Regions from separate parts of the Paucidesulfovibrio longus DSM 6739 genome, predicted to be linked through region 1. Evidence: predicted binding sites of a transcription regulator. Region 1 holds the regulator's gene; each other region holds the start of a gene.

Region 1 (6,172 bases):
CTGGCCGGTGGCGTCGGTGACGATCTCGGGAGCCTTCAGGCCGAACTTGTCCAAGACGAACTTGGTCTCCGGGGCGATCTCGCCCTGGGTCACGGGCTTGGCTTCCATGCCGCGCTTGGAATACAGGTCAGCGGCGGCAATGGCGGAAGCGACGGTATCGGTGTCGGGGTTTTTGTGTCCACAAACGAGAATAGCCATAATGTTGATCCTCCTATGAGTGGTTCAATGCGTGCCAAAAACTTAGGTTGTTCCAGATATCACAAAGTCACAAGGCTGCCAAGTCACAGAAAGGAGAAGATCGCGGGAGGAGGCGGATGTCCTGACGCCTTGAAAAGCGGCGCGTTTTCTCGTCCCAGACCCAATGCTCGCTGATGACCGAATCAGATTGTTCCGGGTATCACAAGCGCTTTCGTCTGCCAAGTCATAGCGCCTTGATAATCAAGGCCAGGCCGACCAGGGCCGCCCCGCTGAAAAAGACCGCGTAGGCGCGCCGAACGCGCAACGCGAGCAGGCCGCCGAGGCTTGCCGCGAGCCAGAGATGCGGCCAATCCACGTTCATCTGGTCGAGGAGCGGACCAAGTACGCCGAGCAGCATCCGAAGGAGCAGGTCCAAAATGACCAGCGAGACGAAAAAGAAGAGCCAGGACGTCGCAAAACTGCGCAGCATGGACAAATAGATGATGCGTTCCGGGAAAGGCCCGGATCCCAGTCGTTCCGCCCATTGCTGGGCCATTGCGTGGCACTTGCCCTGCCCGATTCGCAGTTTTGCCTCGAGTCGCGTGCCGAGCCAGGCCATGGGGATGCCGGCGGTCATGGCCAGAGCGATCTGGCCCGTGTCCGTCAGGCCGTACAGCGAGGTAAGCGCCAGCGCCGTAAACATTGCCGCTCCCAAATGGGGAGGGATGTAGGTTCCCGCTGGGATGATGTCCAGCCAGGCAAGCTCGAAAAAAATGGCGATTTTCAGGCAGATATCGTAGTCGCCCGTTGCCAGGGCCCAGAGCAGGCCGATGAAGAGCGGCCGCTCAAGCAGGCCGATGCTCAGCGAAAAGCGGAACAGCGAGAAGAGCGCAAAAAAAAACCAATCAGCGCAAACCACGCGAGAGCGGAAGTGGCCATCATCCGAACCTCACTTGCACCGGGTCGTTGGGGACGCAGCGAAAGTCCAGTCGGACCTTGCTGTCGAGAAAGAAGCGCAGGCACGCCTCTTCCTGCTCATTGACGGCGACGCTCGGGGACAGCTGTCTTTTTCCTGGAGCGTAATGAATGTTTCCGATGTTGATCGCGGAAAAGGAAAACCCGATCTCATAGGCCTTCCGGGCATCTTCGCAATTGGAAAAGAGCACCAGAGTCGAGCTTTGGCTGGACGTCCACATGGATGTTTTCTGGAGATGCAGGAGATCGCGCACGGGGACGAAGGAGGCGTTCATGGTCTGCGGGATGGCCAGGGACATGATCTGCTGGGTCAACATGTCTTCGGCGACCTTATCGTTGGCGACGATGATGGTCGTGGCCCCTGTGTAGGGCAACCACGTCTCCACGACCTGTCCGTGGACGAGGCGATTGTCCACCCGCACCCAGTTCATGAGCCGCTTCCCTGCCGACCGGCGCCGGAGCGGCGCGCAAGCATTTCCCCGGCGACCACGATTCCCTGTCGTCCCGCGGATTTGACCTGGGCCGCCATTTCCGCGAGCGGCAATTCCCGCGATTGAATGGCCTTGACCACCATGGGCATGTTGACGCCGGAAATGACTTCCAGCTCAAAGGATTTCAGCAGCGACAGGCTCAGAGTCGTGGGCGTTCCGCCGAAAAGATCGGTCAGGATAAGAACCCCGTTTCCCTTGCTGCATTTTTCGACCGCATCGCGAATGGATACGACCAGTTCGTCCACTGCCGATTCCTGAGGCACGCCCACAGCGCGGACGTTTTCCTGCGGCCCCACGACCAGTTCGGCCGCTTCGAGAAGGCTTGCGCCGAACGATCCATGCGTCACGACCACAACGCCGACAAGCTGTCCCTGCTTCGATTTCGACATGGCTATCCGAGTTCGTAGTGGCGATGCTCAAGAGTCACGGCGTAGCCCGCTTTTCTAAGCACCCGGTTGAGCATCTCCCCGGTGGCGACCGAACGGTGCCTCCCGCCCGTGCAGCCCAGGGCCACAGTGACCCTGTACCGCCCCTCCTGCGCAAAAAGCGGCAGGAGATAACAAAGAAAATTGACGAAACGCTCCTTGAAGGAACGTCCTATTTCACTTTCCAGCACATATTCGGATATTTCGGGATCCTTTCCGGAAAGAGGCCGCAGTTTCTCATCGAAATATGGATTTGGCAAGAAACGGAGATCAAAAACAAGATCCGCATCGATGGGCACGCCGTATTTGAATCCGAACGTCAAGAGGTGGACGCGCATGCTGGAACCGGGGTCTTCGAGTGCCGTCCATTTTTCCTGGATGATCCGCCGCAAATCGTGGATGGAGTAGCCCGTGGTGTCGATGACGAGATCGGCGGATGTCCGGATCGGCCCCAGGAGTTGGCGCTCCTTTTCCAGGGCCTGTTCCAGGCCGAGGGAATTGCTTTCCAACGGATGCAGCCGACGCGTGGTGGCGTAGCGGGTGAGCAGCTTGTCCTGGCGCGTCTCCAAAAACACGACCTGCACCTTGACGCCCATGGCGGCCAGTTCGGTGGAGGCGCGTTCCCATTCTTCCACGAAATCCACCTGTCGGAGGTCCATGCCCAGGGCAAGACCGCGATGGTCCTTATCCATGCCGCGAAAAAGTTCGACCATCTTCGGAAGCATGCCTGCGGGAAGCCCGTCCACGCAGAAGAAACCGAGATCTTCGAAGACGTTGAGAGCCGTGCTCTTGCCCGCACCAGAAAGCCCGGTAACGACAATCACGGGAAAAGAAACGTCTTTCTTCAAGCGGATGCCCTTCTAGGTGCCCTGCAGGAGTTGTTGAAGCCCTTCCACGCCGTCCGCTTCCAAGAAGTTCCTGCGGAATTCAGGATCTTTGAGCAGTCGCGAAATGTGCGCGAGAATGCGCAAATGAAGCCCCGCCACCTGTTCCGGGGCAATCACCAGGAAGATGATCCGGCAGGGGGCGTGATCAAGGGCCTCGAAATCGACACCCTGGGTACTGCGGGCCACTGCGACAACGATGCGATCAAGGGATTCGAGCTTGCCGTGCGGAATGGCAATGCCATCCCCGATGCCGGTCGATCCCAGGCTTTCACGGTCAAGAAGGACGCGGAGGGCCTCCTCCGCGTCCATTTCCGGAATCCTGTCGCTCACTGCGCTCACGATTTCCCGGAGCACCTCCGCCTTGGTGGCGGAGGCAAGCTCCGGCAATATCAGTTCCGTATCAAGATACTCGCCTAATCTCATTTCAGTTTCCGGGATCGATCAATCCGTAGTCGCCGTCCTTACGGCGGTAGATGACATTGACTCCCTCGGTTTCCGCGTTGCGGAATACGAGGAACTCGAACTGCAACGAATCGAGCTGCATGGCCGCTTCTTCAACAGACATGGGCTTGGGTTCGTAGTTGTCCGTGCCGGTAATGGTCGGAGCATCTCCCGCTTCGGAAAGCGAAAAATACTCCATACGCACGTCGCGGGTCTGGGCCTTGCGCCGCCTGTCCTTCATCTTCTCGCGGATCTTGCGCAGCTGGGATTCCAGCTTATCCACCACGGAATCAATCGTGGCGTACATGTCCGGCGACTCCTCATAGGCGGAGATGTGGATGTTGTCCGCGTTGAGCACCACATCGGCCTTCTGGCGAGTCTTTTCCACGGCGAGGTTGACCTGGAGATCGGACTCGTCGCTGTCCTGAATGAACTTGGATATCTTATCGAAACGCTTCTCGATGTGATCCTTCAGATGCGGCGAGGGATCAAGGTTCTTGAAGTTGAAGCTGATGTTCATACACAATCCTCCTTGAGATAGAGGTTGAGTGGGCAAGTTCAAAGAATCTGCTTACGTTTTGAGGAGGAAGGAATATTCATGGCCGAACGGTACTTGGCGACCGTCCTGCGCGCGATATTCACATCCAGCTTTTCCTTGAGCATGTCTCCTATGACTTCGTCGCTGAGCGGCCTCTTGGGATCCTCGTCGCCGATGAACTGCTTGATGAGCGCCTTGACGGATTCCGAGCCGACCTGCGTTCCGTCGCCGAGGTCCAACGCACTGTTGAAAAAGAACTTCAACTCGAAAATCCCGTGCGGTGTGGACACGTACTTGTTGGTCGTAATCCGGCTCACCGTGGATTCATGCATGCTGATGTCCTCGGCCACATCCTTGAGAATAAGCGGCTTCAGCCTGGAAACGCCCTCCTCGAAAAAGCTCCTCTGAAAACGGACGATGCTCTCCATGACCTTGTAGAGGGTGCGCTGGCGCTGGTAGAGACTCTTGAGCAGCCAGGCCGCGGAGCGCATCTTTTCCTGGAAATATTCCTTGTCCTTGCTGTTGCAGGACTTGATATCGTCCATATAAAACGAATTCAGCGTCAATCGCGGCAATCCGTCCTCATTGAGCACGATCACGAAGTCGTCTCCGTACTTGTACACGAAAACGTCCGGGCTGACGTAATGCGGCTCCGTGCTCGAATAACTGGTGCCCGGCATGGGATCGAGCTTCTGGATGATATCAAGGTACGCCTTGAGCTCGTCCATGTCGATCTTGAATTTGCGAGCCAGGGGCTTGTAGCGGCGCTTTTCCAGATCTTCGAGGTGTTCGTCCACGATCGAGTAAAGAATGGGGTCGTCGTACCCGAAGACTTCGAGTTGCACGAGCAGGCATTCGCGCGGGGAACGGGCGGCCACGCCCACGGGATCGAGACGCTGGATGCGGTGCAGCACGCTCTCGACAGCTTCCGGAGTGGCATCGACCTGGGAGAGGATGTCGTTCACATCGGCCTGGAGATAGCCTCGGTCGTCGAGGTTGCCGAGGATGATCTCGCCGATGGCGAGTTCTTCTTCCGTGAAATTCGAAAGCCGCATCTGCCAGTTGATGTGGCCGTCCAGCGACGGCTTGGAGGCAAGGCGGGCCTCGAAGGAGAGCCCCTCCTCCGGAATTTCGGCTTCACGGCTCTGCGACTGCTTGGACGTGCTGGAAAACTCTCCGATGTAGTTTTCCCAGTCCGCGTCGCGCATGAGTTCGTCCTGGGCCTGCTTCTCGGCGGTGGCCTCCTCGCGCGGAGTCTCCTCCGCACGCGCGTCCTCATCCCCTTCCTTTTCATCAAGGAATGGATTTTCCAGAAGTTCCTGCTGAACGGATTCCAGCAGCTCAAGCCGGGAGAGCTGCAACAGCTTGATGGCCTGCTGCAACTGCGGGGTCATGACAAGCTGCTGACTAAGCTTGAGTTGTTGTCTGAGTTCCAGTCCCATATCGCTCACTGCGGCGGAGTGCGGATCCGCAGTCTCAAGACTGCCTGAACAAATCCACGTCTCTCTGCATCTCGTTCGTTTATTTTCCTGCTTTCACTATGCCACAGCTTTGGATGCGGCGCAAGAATTACATCTTAAACTATTGAAAATACAGATTTACACGGCGGAAATCAGCCACCATGAAAGAACTGTACCAACCTTCATGGGGGCTGTAAATCGCCAATTGGGAAGGAAATTGCGGATCAGAGGCAGAAATTTTCGCCGAGGTAGACCTGTCTCGCCTTGGAATCCTTGACAATTTCCTGGGGACTGCCTTCAAGGATGATCGTGCCCTCGTAGACGAGATAGGCCCGATCGCAAATATTCAAGGTTTCGCGGACATTGTGGTCGGAGATGAGGATTCCGAGACCCAGTTTTTTCAAAATGGATATGATTTCCTGAATGTCGATCACGGCGATGGGATCGATGCCCGCGAACGGCTCGTCAAGAAGGATATATTTGGGATTCATGATCAACGCGCGGGCGATTTCGAGCCGTCTCCGTTCGCCGCCCGAAAGATACATGGCCTTTTGGTGCGCGAGCTTGGTGATGTTGAACATGCGCATCAACTCGCGGGCGCGCTGGCGTCGTTTTTCCCGATTGTAGGACGTCTGCTCCAGGATGATCATCAGATTTTCGAGCACGGTCAGCTTTCGGAATACGGAACTTTCCTGCGGAAGATAGGAAAGTCCCATGCGTGCCCGTTCGTGCAGGGGCAGATGCGTGATTTCCTTTTCCCCGAATCGAACCACGCCCG
Region 2 (6,172 bases), on a different contig from region 1:
TCGCCACCCTCGGCGGGCTCATCGCCCTGGGCCACGCCCAGCCGCAGCTCGCAGTCCATACGCACGCGGCGCTGAACGTGGGCGTCACCCAGGAGGAGATCCTGGAAATCGTCCTGCACATGGCGGTCTACACGGGATTTCCAGCGGCCCTGAACGCCCTCTTCACCGTGTCGTCGGTCTTTGCCGAGCGCGACGGCAAAGCGGCGTACGCCGCATCCTGACGTCCTGAACGCGACAGGCGCCGGAAACGTTTTCACGTCTCCGGCGCCTGTCGCCTTTCCGGTTCAAGCGGGGCCGACCTAGCGAAGATACTCCCCGGCCTGGCTCAGGACGCGTTCGAGATCGTCCCGGAAAGCCGGAAAAATCTCCCGGATTTTCGCGATGTTTCCGCTTCTCCCGGCCATCTCCAGTTCCAGGGCCTTCTGTTCCAGGGCCGCGATGCGGATGACTCCGGTCATGCCCTTCAGGGAATGGGCCGCCGTGACCACCGCTGCCGCGTCTCCTTCCTCGACGCCGCGCGTCAGCGCCGCGAGGCGCAGGGGAGCGTCCTCGACATAGGCCCTGAGCAGTTCCTCCAGGAGTTCCTCGTCGTTGTCCAGGCTTTCCATGAGACGTTCGGCGTCGAATGCTATTCTTTCGGACATCATTACACGTATCCTTTCCGGCTTGGTCTGCCTTTCCTTACATTTCGGAAGGCTGGGCCAGCTTCTGGTCTGGTCCGATCCCCTTGCCGCGCCAACCTGCGGCACCGCAACGGCACGTTCCGTTTCCGCGGTCCCCGGAAGGCACGTGCCTATGCCTTCACGCGATCCTGACTTTTCTGTACCATCCGGGGAGGAAAGTGCAACATTTTTCAAGCATTCGTCTCCCTGGCGCAAACAGCAGCCCCGCCCCTGCCCGCTTCGAAGCGGTGCGCAGGGGCGGGGTCCGGCGGCTGCGGGCGAGCTAACGCTTGATTCCGATCAGGGTGTTCAGGATCGCGTCCGAGGTGGTGATGACCTTGGTGTTGCTCTGGAAGCCCCGCTGGGTCACGATCAGGTCCGCGAATTGTTCGGCCATGTCCACGTTGGACATCTCCAGGGAGTTGCCATAGACCGCACCGCGGCCCTCCTCCCCGGCAAATCCTTCCAGGGCGGCTCCCGAATCCGGGCTCTCGGAGAAGAGATTGCCGCCTTCGCGGCGCAAGCCGTACTCGCTGTTGAAGCGGTAGAGTCCCACCTGGTAGAGCTTCTCCTCCTGGCCGTTGGTGAACTGCCCGGTGATGAAGCCCTTTTCGTCCACGATCAGCCCGCGCAGATACCCTTCGGCATATCCGTCCTGGCGCGCGGCCAGCGTGGTGGAGCCCCACTCGTAGTTGGTGGTGGAGTAGGCGTCCTTGGCGGGCGTGGCCATGTTGCCCAGGGCGGCCACGTCCTTGCCCACCGCGCCCGCCGACCCGGCGACGTTCGTGTTCCAGGACGCCGAAGAGGTGGTCAGGCCGAAATTGAGGGACAGATCCTGCGACGCGGTTCCGCTGAAGGTGGCGCTGAACACGGGCGCGCCCTCGGCGCTGAAGGAGGCCGGGGTCCAGTTGCTGAGCACGGACGGGTCCGAGCCCGTCAGGCTGAAGGCGGTCTGCCCGGTCAGCTCGCCGTACTTGTTGAAGGTCAGCACGCCCATGCCCAGCAGCCCCGCGCCCGAGGTGCCCGCTGCGGCGGAGCCGTCCTCCGAGGGAGGCATGGTCACGAGATATTCCCAGTAGCTGCTGCCCGCGGCGGTGTTGCTCAGGGTCGAGGTGTCCACGGGGTCGAAGTGCACCGTGAGGTTATGGGCCGTGCCGTTTTCGTCGTAGACCTTGAGCGCGGTGTCGTAGCCCGTGGCAAAGCCGAGCGGGTCGTCGTTGAGCCCGTTCCAGGCCTTGGCCATGGCGAAGAAGGGATCGGCCGCGTCCGTGTAGCTGTCCCCGGTGGCGTAGTCCAGGTTGGTTTGCAGGGTGATGGCCGTGGTGGCCTTGGGCTCGGAAACGATGGCCGGAACGGTTTGCCCGTTGACCACGATCTCCTGGTACGGAAGGCGGATGTCCTCCATGGAGCCCACGGCGCCCGTGGCGCGGTCCACGGCGCCGCCCTGGACGCGGTAGCCCTGGGGCGTGAGCAGGTAGCCCTGCTGGTCGAAGCGAAACACGCCCGCACGGGTGTAATATTGGTTCCCGTCCTCCGGGTTGACCACGCCGAAAAATCCGTTGCCGGAAACGGCCATGTCCGTGGCCGTGGTCGAATTCTCGAACGAGCCTTGCAGAAAGCTGGTCCGTATGGACGCCACGCCCACGCCGAGCCCCTTCTGGCTGGTCTGGACCACGGAGTCCCCGCTGCGGGTCGTCCCGCAGGCCAGCTGCTCGCTGATGAGGTTCTGGAACAGCGCGTCCGCACGCTTGTATCCGGAGGTGCTCACGTTGGCGAGATTGTTGCCGATCACGCCCATGCGCTGCCCGTGGCTGACAAGCCCGGTCGCGCCGATGTACAATGATGAAAATGCCATGACGACTCCTTGGGATGTCCGCGAACATGCGGACGCTCTCCTTGCTCCGGTTTCCTCCCCTGCTCCGAAGGAGCGGGCCCGGAAAAAACTTCCCCGCTCAAGGAAGAGCAACCCTTGTGCCAAAGGTTGAGTTTTATTTTTCTGGATTTCGAAACCTTTTTTTTCGCAAAGAGGATATGCTCCGGCCAGAGGGCCGGGCATCGGGCCTGTTCCCGGAAGACCGATCCGGGAACAGGCCGCCAACGGGAATGCCTGCACCCGGAGGAGGCGAACATGCGTGTTTTTCCGCACAAAGGACCATGGAGCGTTTCGGCCCGCTTTCGGGCGCTGCTCGGCGGGCTGCTGGCGGCGCTGATTATGCTGGCGACGTCGCATCCCGGCCTGGCCCAGCCGGCCCCGCCCACGGACCAAGAGACTCCAGTCGTCGTAAGCGGCGCGGACGCCGGGGGCACGGGCTCGGAGCCGGGAGCGGCCCTGGACGCCGGAAACGGCGACGAGGCGGCGCAGGCCATGCACGACCCCGTGGCCGCAGCGGAAGCGGCGGCGGCCAGGGCAGGAGCGGACACGCTCGAGGCCGAGCAGAACCTGGCCGAGGCCATCCAGTTCGGCGATCCCGCCGCCATAGAGGACGCCAACATGGCTCTGGACAGATCGCGGGCAGGCTTGCGGGACGCGGAAGAAACCCTGAACCGGGCCAGGGAGCGCAGGGAGCGCGCCGTCGACGTCGCGCCCGGGCAGACCGGCCTGGACGCCGCCCAAGGTGCCGCCGCACAGGACCAGAAAGCCTACGCGCCCCAGGTCCGGCCGCGCACGACCACGAACCGGAACGAGCAGCAGAGCGGACTCGGCGTGACGCCCCGCGCCACGCGCCAAGGTCCGGACGACATTCCCGAAGACGCGGCCACCCGCAGCTGGAACAGCCGCGAGCAGGTCCAGCCCGACGGCCAGGGACGATCCCAGGAAAGGGAACGCGCCCAAAAGAGACACCGGCTCGGCGTCCAGACCGGCAAAAAGAACTGAACGCCGCTCCCGGAAAAGAAAAGGCCCGGCATAGCCGGGCCTTTTGTCGCGCTCACTCGCCGGGATCCTTCATTTCCCGGCCTGTTCGGGCCAGGGAATCGTATAGCCGCGCATACCGCGCAGCCATGGCTTCCAGGGAATAATCGCGGATCATGCGCATTCTGCCTTCGCAGCCCAGGCGGGAGCGCTCCGCAGCGGGCAGGTCCAGAAGGCGCAGCATGGCCCTTGCCAGCGCATCCGGGTCGCCGGGCCGGACGATCTCGCCGGAGCGGCCCACGATGGCGGCGGAGTCGCCCACGTCCGTGGCCACGCAGGGCACCCCGCAGCAAAGCGCCTCGCCGAGCACGTTGGGGAAGCTCTCCCCCATGGACGAGGACGCGCAGAGGTCCAGCCCGGCAAGGAAGCGTTCCACGTCCCTGCGCTGCCCCAGCAGATGCAGCCTGCCGTTCAGCCGGGCCTGCTTGGCCCAGCGGTCCAGCTGCTCGTTTTCCGGATCCACCCCCTGCCCGCAGCAGACGAAGTGGACGTCCGGACGCTGGGCGGCCGCGATTCCTGCGGCGCGCACAAAAGTGCGATGGTCCTTCATGGGATCGAAACGGGCGGCCATGCCCACGAGGAGAGATTCGGGAGGAACGCCCAGCTCGCGGCGCAGCAGCGCCGCCGCTGCGGGCTGGGACCGAAACAGTCCCGCGTCGAAGCCGTTGGGGATGACCTCGAACCGACGCGGGCTGTAGCCCAGGGAGATATGCCGGTCCACGGCGGCGCGGGAGTTGGCCGCCACGGCGTCGGGAAGGCCGGACAGCCGGGCGCAGAGCCGCACGGTCCAGGCCGTGGAGCGCCGATACTGCGAAAAATCCATGAACGAACAGCGCAGGTTCCAGGCCACTGCGGGGCGGCGGCCCAGGGGAAACGCCGTTCGCGCCGCAACCAGTCCGAGCAGGTCCGCATGGTAGAGCCAGGTCTGGACCACGTCGGGGTGGTGCTCGTGCAGCAGGGAAACGAGCCGGACCAGAGCCAGCGGGGAGGGAAGCCCCCGGCTCATGCCCAGGTCCAGCAGCTCGGCGCCGGACGCGACGATGCGCTCGCCCATCAGCCCAGGCTTGATCATGCTCACGACCACGGGCTGGTAGAGGCCGGCGTCCATGCTCTCGAGCAGCTTGGCCAGCATGGTTTCCGCCCCTCCGGTCTCCAGGGCGGTGATCAGATGCAGAATCTTCATCGCCGATTCCCTCGCCGAAAGCCGCGGCGGTTGACACCCTTTCGACTCATGCCGTACCTAATTTCCAACGTGCAGCAAAGCGAGGTGCGCATGTACAAACCGTTCAACCAGTTCGATGCCCTTGCCCTGGCCGCGATCGTCGCCCTGGCGCTGTTCTGCCGACATTACGCCCAGGTGGACGCCCAGGTGGAAGGCAGCGCCCTGGCGCACATCTTCGGCTCCCTCGCGGACATCGCCGGAAAGACGTTCTGAAACCGGGCTACTGGGCCGCGCCCTGGGCAGCGCCCTGCCCGGCGACAGCCGCCGCGTCCGCTTCCGGCGCGGCACCGTCCTTGATCTTCTGGTTCATCTCATATTCCATCTTGTCCAGCAGCAGCCGCGACATATTCAAAATTTCCTCCAGCCCCTGGCGCACGACCTTTTCCTTGAACTGCTCGTCGTTTCCGAGGTCCACCAGAGGCTTCGTCGCGGCGGAGGCGGCTTCCCCAGCCTTGGCCTCCAGGGCGGCGAGACGTTCGTCCACGGCGGCGACGCGCTCGTCCATCTGCCGTTCCAGTTCGTCCAGGCGGGCCTGAAGCCGCGCGTTCTCGGTTTCCAGGGCGTCCAGCCGATTCTGCAGGGCCGGGTCCGGAGCGGGCTGCGCCGTCTGCCCGGAAGCGGGCTCGCCGGGCTGCTCCAGCCCCTGCACGGTCGTGAATCCCGCCGGATCCTCGGTTCCCCCCTTCTCCATGGTGCAGCCCGCGAAAAGGGCCAGGGCCGCCATACAGGCGGCGGTCAGAATGATCTTGCGCATGTGGCCTCCATTGTCCGGCACGGCTGGCCGGGGATTGTCGTTGATGCATGAATAGCAGAACCGGGCGCATCTTGTCGAATCCAACCAAGAGGGAAGCGGCCTGGACTCCTGCGCCTCCGGAGGGTATTCTGGCATTTATTTTTCTCAAAAGCGGCAGCGCCCCGCCCAAGGAGGCTCCATGAACCGACCCCGCCGCCGGATTCGTTTCCGGGCGACCATGTTTTCCCTCGCGCTTCTGCTCGGGCTGCTTTGCGCGGCGGCCGTGCTCCCCCTGCCTGTCCATGCCCAGGACGGGAACCCCGCAGTGCGGCTCTTCCGCGACTACGCCCTGGACATGGCCCGCCGGGAGGTGCTCGCCCGTGCCGGAGCCTACGACTGCTCGGACCTGCTCGGCCCGGACGCGGTCTGCATGGACCAGGTGCGTTTCCTGGATCAGGAATGGGACATGGACTTCAGCTTTTCCAGCAATGGCCTGCGCACTGTTTCCCTGCGCGCGCCCTTCAGCCGGGAGCTCTACGCCCGTGCGTTCGCGGCCCTGGACGAACGCTTCGAGCTGGTCGCCTTGCAGTCGGACGCACCCCAGCTCGACCTTGTGGCGCTCTGGCGCGGGGCGGCTGATTCCG
Region 3 (6,172 bases), on a different contig from region 1:
GCCCGCGTCGCCGGCTTTGCCCTGGCCGCCTCGCCAACCGCTGATGTCATCTTGTTCCCTGCTTTTGGTCATGGCTAGCCTTCCTTGATGTCCTCTTTGATGCGCATGCCGAAATGGCGGCCCGCCGCGTCCGTGCGGCAGAGAATCTCGTCGCCTTCCTTGAGCGTGACGACGCTCACGGGCGAGCCGTCCGCGCGGACCACGCGGATGGTCTCCGCGTTCTGCAAAAAGACCTGGCCTTCCACCGGCCCCTCCGGACCGTCCACCCGCGCCTTGATCAGCAGCATGGGCCGGACCTCGACCTTGACCCGGCCCACCGTGGCCAGGGAGGTGTCGCCCTGCGCGTCCACGATGAGCACGTCGCGGCCCGCGGCCAGCTCTTCCAGATACGCAGTCTTGTCGCCGGGCATCTGCGCATAGGCGTGCACGGCTCCCGCATTGACCCGGAAAGGCCGGGCCGCCACATACGGGTTGGATTCGGTTTCGGCGTGCACCAGGAAGGTGAAGGCCGAGGAATTGCCCACGAGCATGCCCTGGCCGCGCCGCAGCATGGAAATGGTGTCCACGCAGACGCGGTGGCCGAGGCCCGCTGGCTCGATGGCCGTGACCGTGGCTTTGGAAAGCTGCATCTTGCCCTGCGAGAGTTTGAGTTCGGATACGATGGCCTTGAGATCGGCGGCGGCCTGGGGCAGGACCACGACGCAGGACACGCCGCGTTCCAGCACGCCCGCGGCCAGCCTGGCCCGCTTCAGCGAATCCGCTTCCACGGCCACGTCCGCCACCTGGGCCAGGATGTTTTCCAGGGGGATGATCTCCCAGCCCTCGGCGAGAACGATATTTTCCCCGGCGCACATGCGCCGCACGGCCTCTTCCTCGTCCGCCTTTTCGTTGACGGCCTGGGTCGGCATCTCGGTTTCGGTCACGACCTGGACCCGGCCCAGCGCGAGCACGTCGTCCACGCGGTCCGGCTCGACCATGACCGCGTCCACGCCGGATTCCAGCGCCAGCGTCAGCAGATGCTTGTCAAAGGGAATGGCCTTGAAGATGATCTTTTTCATTGCATTGTACTCGCGGAGCTATTTTTCGACCAGGGCAAGGGCATCGTCCACATCCAGATCCTCGTGGACCACCTTGGACAGGGCCTGGACCAGCCGGACCACCTCGGCGTGCTGGAAGACGTTGCGCCCCACGGAAAGGCCCGCGCCGCCTGCGGTCAGGGAGTCGTGCACCATCTGCAAAAATTCGCGCGTGCTGTTCATCTTGGGTCCGCCCGCGATGACCACGGGCACGCAGCAGGCGTCCGTGACCTTGGAGAAGGTTTCGGGGTCGCCCGTGTAGTTGACCTTGACCACGTCCGCGCCGAGCTCGGTGCCCACGCGGGCGCAATGGGCCACGACCTTTGGATCGTACTCGTTGCCGACCTTGGGGCCGCGCGCGTAGACCATGGCCAGCATGGGCATGCCCCAGCGGTTGCACTCCGTGGCCACCCGGCCCACGTCGCGCAGCATGTCCGTCTCGTTGTCGTCGCCGAGGTTGAGATGCACGCTGACCGCGTCCGCGCCGAGGCAGATGGCGTCTTCGACAGAGGCCACGAGGCCCTTGTAGTTGGGACGGGGAGACATGCAGGTGGAGGCGGAAAGATGAACGATCAGGCCGATGTCGCGGCCCTTGGCCCGGTGGCCGCAGCGGACGTTGCCCTTGTGTTCGAGCACGGCGTTGGCCCCGCCTTCCACGATCCTGCTCACGGCCTCGCGCATGTCCTCGATGCCCTCGATGGGTCCGACGGTCATGCCGTGATCCATGGGCACCACGATGGTCCTGCCCGTGTCGCGGTTGAAAATCCGCTCAAGTCGAATCGCTTTCCCGATGTGCATGGCACTACTCCGTTAGGTTGCGGACCGCAGGCACCGGGGGCTCGTCAAGACAAAGGGGCCGCCGGCTTTCGCCTGCGGCCCCTTTGAAGAGATTTACCCAAAACCCGTATGTTAGGCTGTACCTCTCCCGTGACCGCAGACGCGGCTAAACCAATACCAAAAATAAAAGGAGGCGAAGACGCCGAGGTCACGGAGGGAGTTCATGGTTTGGAGCTACTTCATACGCCTCGATACTGTCAACACATTTTTTAGAAAGAACACAATAGTCACAAAGAACAGGGTCTTCGAGCCGAAACGAGCGTTCACACGCCTGCTCCCCGGCACGCCCCGAATGGTCCGCCCCGCTTGGCAGAAAAGGATCGGACGCATTGGAGAACCAAGCCCGGCAAAAACGAACCGCCGACGCTCTTCCATGCCGCCCCCGCCCAACGCCCACGCCCGGCAATCATGCCCGACAAACCTGCCCAACGACCTCGACCACCGATCCAGATCTCCAGCTTCGCACGCTACAGCCTGGCCACTCCACGCCTCGACTTGCCGCCGCACCGAAGCGGACAGCGATCCCGTTCCATATTTGCCGGACGCCGGACCAGGCCCGTGCGTTCTGGTTTTCCCGCCGCAAAGGGCGGAACCGGCCCGTGAGGAACACGCAAACGCGCGCATCCGCAAGGCTGGGCGCTCGCTTGGCGGATTCGCCGCAAAAGTTCTGGACTAGCAATTTTGCGACTATTCGGACAATTTTACCGCATTTATTCGCGCAAAATCATGACTACATACCACTATCGCGCATATAATCGAACAATAAAACAGACATTATACTCAAAATCAGCCAACTCCATCAACAAAAAACCAAAATGCAAACTGCTCTCCACGTTGGCCGCCACAAATGTTCGAGGCAAAAAAAGATGCGGCATAACGAATGGTTCTTTACGGAAATGATTCGAATCCGGAGATCGGTAACGCATCCACTTCCTGTTGCCCATTGCAATCCACACGCAAATACCAAGATAACAGCTCAATATTAAAAGATATTTACATAATCGAACAATATCTCGAGCAAGGCCAGATTTATATCTTTTAGAATTTACAATTTTGTTTTTCTCTTATTTTTTGCGAGACTATTTTTGTCATTTTTTAACATTTTTGAAACAAGTATTTCAGGCAAGATACTAACAAATTCAATAAATACAGACAATTATCAATGTTGGCACGGCGATTGCCTTAGGAGTGCAGTAACCAACGCCAACCCCCCAACAGGAGGAGTCGTCGCATGTTTAACCTGTATCGGTCGCGCAAGGGAGTCCCGTCCGGACTCGCCACAGGGGCCATCGCCCTGGCCCTGACCCTGATCCCGTCCCTCGCCATGGCGCAGGACGCCGCCCCTGAAATGCTCACTCAGGACAACGCCAACATTCTTTGGACGCTCATCGCGGCCATCCTGGTCATGTTCATGCAGGCCGGATTCGCGTGCGTCGAGTGCGGCTTCACCCGCGCCAAAAGCGCCGGCAACATCATGATGAAGAACTTCCTGGACTTCGGCGCCGGGCAGATCATCTTCTATCTCTTCGGCTTCGGCCTGATGTTCGGCCTGGGCTCCGAGTACGTCGGCTTCTCGCACTTCGCCCTCGGCGGCGTGGAAGAGGCCGACCTGCCCTGGGCCTACACCTTCTGGTTCTTCCAGTCCGTGTTCGCGGCCACCTCGGCCACCATCGTTTCGGGCGGCATCGCCGAGCGCACCAAGTTCGGCTCCTACATCATCGTTTCCTGCATCGTCACCGGCCTGATCTACCCCATCTCCGGCCACTGGGCCTGGGGCAGCCTCTTCGGCGACGCGGGCTGGCTTGAGTCCACCTTCTCCGTGGCCTTCTGCGACTTCGCCGGCTCCTCCGTGGTCCACTCCGTGGGCGGCTGGGTCGCTCTGGCCGGCGCCATCGTGGTCGGTCCCCGTCTGGGCAAGTACAGCGAGGACGGCAAGGCCCGCGCCATTCCCGGCCACAACATTCCCCTGGCCGCGCTCGGCGTGTTCATCCTCTGGTTCGGCTGGTTCGGCTTCAACCCCGGCTCCACCACCACCGCGGACAGCTCCATCGGCCTGATCGCCATGAACACTTCCCTGGCCGGCTGCGGCGGCTCCCTTGCGGCCCTGATCTTCTCCTGGCTGCGCTACGGCAAGCCCGACATGTCCATGAGCATGAACGGCGCCCTGGCGGGCCTGGTGGGCATCACCGCGCCCTGCGCCACGGTAACCCCGGCCGCGTCCATCGTCATCGGCCTGATCGCCGGCGTGCTGGTCGTCCTGTCCGTCGACTTCATCGACAAGGTTCTCAAGATCGACGACCCGGTCGGCGCGGTGTCCGTGCACGGCGTCTGCGGCGCCTGGGGCACCCTGGCCTGCGGTCTGTTCAACGTGGACGGCGGCCTCTTCTACGGCGGCGGCGCGGCCCAGCTCGGCGTGCAGGCCGTGGGCGTGGCCGCCTTCTTCGTCTGGGCCTTCGGCATGGGCTACCTGACCTTCTCCATCGTCAAGGCCATCTTCGGAGTGCGCGTCAGCCCCGAGGAAGAACGCAAGGGTCTGGATATCTCCGAGCACGGCTCCGAGGCCTACAACGGCTTCCAGGTCTTCACGGTCGAGTAAACGGCGCAGACTAACGAAGCCAACAAGGAGGACATCAATAATGAAGCTCGTAATCGCCTATATCCGCCCCGAACAGCTGAGCCTGGTCAAGCAGGCGCTCTACGCCGAGGGGTTCTACTCCATCTCCGTGACCAACATCCTGGGGTCCGGTCGTCAGAAGGGATTCACCGAAACCTACCGCGGCGTGGTCATGGAAGTGAATCTGCTCAAGAAAGTCCGCATCGAGCTGGGCCTGCCCAGCGACAAGGCCGACGTGGCCGTGGCCGTGATCCGCGAATCCGCGCAGACCGGCAAGGAAGGCGACGGCGTGGTCTTCGTCCTGGACGTGGCCAAGGCCGTGCGCATCCGCACCGGCGAGGAAAACATCCTGGCCTAGCGGAGAGAAAGTGCAACCAGAGGCCGGGACGGACTTTTCGTCCCGGCCTTTTTCATTCCACACCCAGCCCCTCCAGGAGCCGCCATGTTCTGCCTCGACGCCGAGCTGGTTCGCGGAGTGCTCGACTCCGACGGCATCGAAATCCACTTCCAGCCTCTGGTCTCCCTGCGACGGGGTTCGGTCTTCGGAGTGGAGGCGCTTTGCCGGGCCACGGATTCCGCCACGGGCAAGCCCATCCCCCCCGGCGATCTTTTCGCGGCGGCGCAAAACCCCGGCCTGCGGCTCGAGCTGGACCGCCGCTGCCGCCAGGAAGCCCTGGCCGCCTTCCGTCCCCTCTACGACCGCAATCCCGGCCTGGTGCTCGCCATCAACGTGGACGCCTCGGTCATCGATTCCACCAGCGTGCATTCGCGCGTGCTGGACAGGCAGGTCAGCGAGGCGGGCATTCCCCCGGAAAACGTGGCCATCGAGATCATCGAATCCCAGGCGGGAAGCGCTCTCGCGCTCATGGAATTCGTGCTGGACTACAAGCGCCGCGGCTTCGTCATCGCCCTGGACGACTTCGGGGCCGGACACTCCAACCTCGACCGCATCCCCCTGCTCCAGCCGGACATGATCAAGCTGGACCGTTCCCTGATCAGCCGCATCGACCGCCACTTCCACAAGCAGGAAGTGGTCAAGAGCTTCGTGCGCCTGGCTTCGCGCACGGGCTGCCTCGTGCTCGGCGAGGGCGTGGAGCGCGTGGAGGAAGCGCTGACCCTCCTGGAATGCGGGGTGGACGTCTTTCAGGGCTATCATTTCGGCAGGCCCGCGCCGGACACGGGCGGCTGGCCCGACGCGGTGTCGGCCCTGACCCAGGTGGCCGACCTGCACAAGCGCAGCAGCATCCAGCGCTACAATGCGGAAAAAATCCGGCACTCGCACTTCCACACCCTGGTGGAGCGCATCTGCGCGCAACTGGCCAGGGGTTCCGGGCCGGACTCGCTGGAGCGCACGCTGGAGCAGCGGCTGATCGCCTGCATGGAGGATGATCCGCAGATCGAATGCCTCTACGTCCTGGACATGCACGGAACGCAGATTTCCGACACGCTCTGCCGCCCGGATCGGCTGCAAAAGAGCCGCCGCATGCTCTACGAACCGGCCGTGCGCGGCACGGACCACTCCTGCAAGGAATACTTCCTGCCGCTGCGCTCCGGCCTGAGCCGCTTCACCACCGAGCCGTACCTCTCGCTGGCCTCCGGCAACCGCTGCATCACGATCTCCACGGTCTTCGTGGACGACTCCGGC

The links. The regulator sigma-54, encoded in region 1, starts transcription at its own class of promoters, with help from an activator protein. The targets are predictions, from matches to a motif close to CTGGCACGGNNNNTGCTT.
Region 2: a site for sigma-54 is predicted at 2,623-2,640, ahead of G452_RS0110310 (flagellar hook protein FlgE). Genes of this name have one in related genera too.
Region 3: a site for sigma-54 is predicted at 3,079-3,096, ahead of G452_RS0102000 (ammonium transporter). Genes of this name have one in related genera too.

What each region holds. Positions count from the first base shown of each region.
Region 1 covers NZ_ATVA01000016.1:317,558-323,729, forward strand. Annotated here, with positions in the region: gene G452_RS0114350 (manganese-dependent inorganic pyrophosphatase) at 1-198, opposite strand, end outside; gene G452_RS0114355 (PTS sugar transporter subunit IIC) at 422-1,096, opposite strand; gene G452_RS0114360 (PTS sugar transporter subunit IIB) at 1,116-1,583, opposite strand; gene G452_RS0114365 (PTS sugar transporter subunit IIA) at 1,580-2,032, opposite strand; gene rapZ (RNase adapter RapZ) at 2,035-2,916, opposite strand; gene G452_RS0114375 (PTS sugar transporter subunit IIA) at 2,929-3,378, opposite strand; gene hpf (ribosome hibernation-promoting factor, HPF/YfiA family) at 3,380-3,916, opposite strand; gene rpoN (RNA polymerase factor sigma-54) at 3,955-5,376, opposite strand; gene lptB (LPS export ABC transporter ATP-binding protein) at 5,619-6,172, opposite strand, start outside.
Region 2 covers NZ_ATVA01000014.1:239,533-245,704, reverse strand. Annotated here, with positions in the region: gene G452_RS0110320 (carboxymuconolactone decarboxylase family protein) at 1-221, shown strand, start outside; gene G452_RS19035 (Hpt domain-containing protein) at 300-647, opposite strand; gene G452_RS0110310 (flagellar hook protein FlgE) at 946-2,517, opposite strand; gene G452_RS0110305 (hypothetical protein) at 2,791-3,537, shown strand; gene G452_RS19030 (glycosyltransferase) at 3,590-4,756, opposite strand; gene G452_RS19025 (hypothetical protein) at 4,847-5,008, shown strand; gene G452_RS0110290 (hypothetical protein) at 5,016-5,549, opposite strand; gene G452_RS0110285 (hypothetical protein) at 5,728-6,172, shown strand, end outside.
Region 3 covers NZ_ATVA01000011.1:61,007-67,178, reverse strand. Annotated here, with positions in the region: gene pheA (prephenate dehydratase) at 1-72, opposite strand, end outside; gene G452_RS0102010 (3-dehydroquinate synthase II family protein) at 75-1,058, opposite strand; gene G452_RS0102005 (2-amino-3,7-dideoxy-D-threo-hept-6-ulosonate synthase) at 1,077-1,874, opposite strand; gene G452_RS0102000 (ammonium transporter) at 3,145-4,509, shown strand; gene G452_RS0101995 (P-II family nitrogen regulator) at 4,550-4,885, shown strand; gene G452_RS0101990 (EAL domain-containing protein) at 4,970-6,172, shown strand, end outside.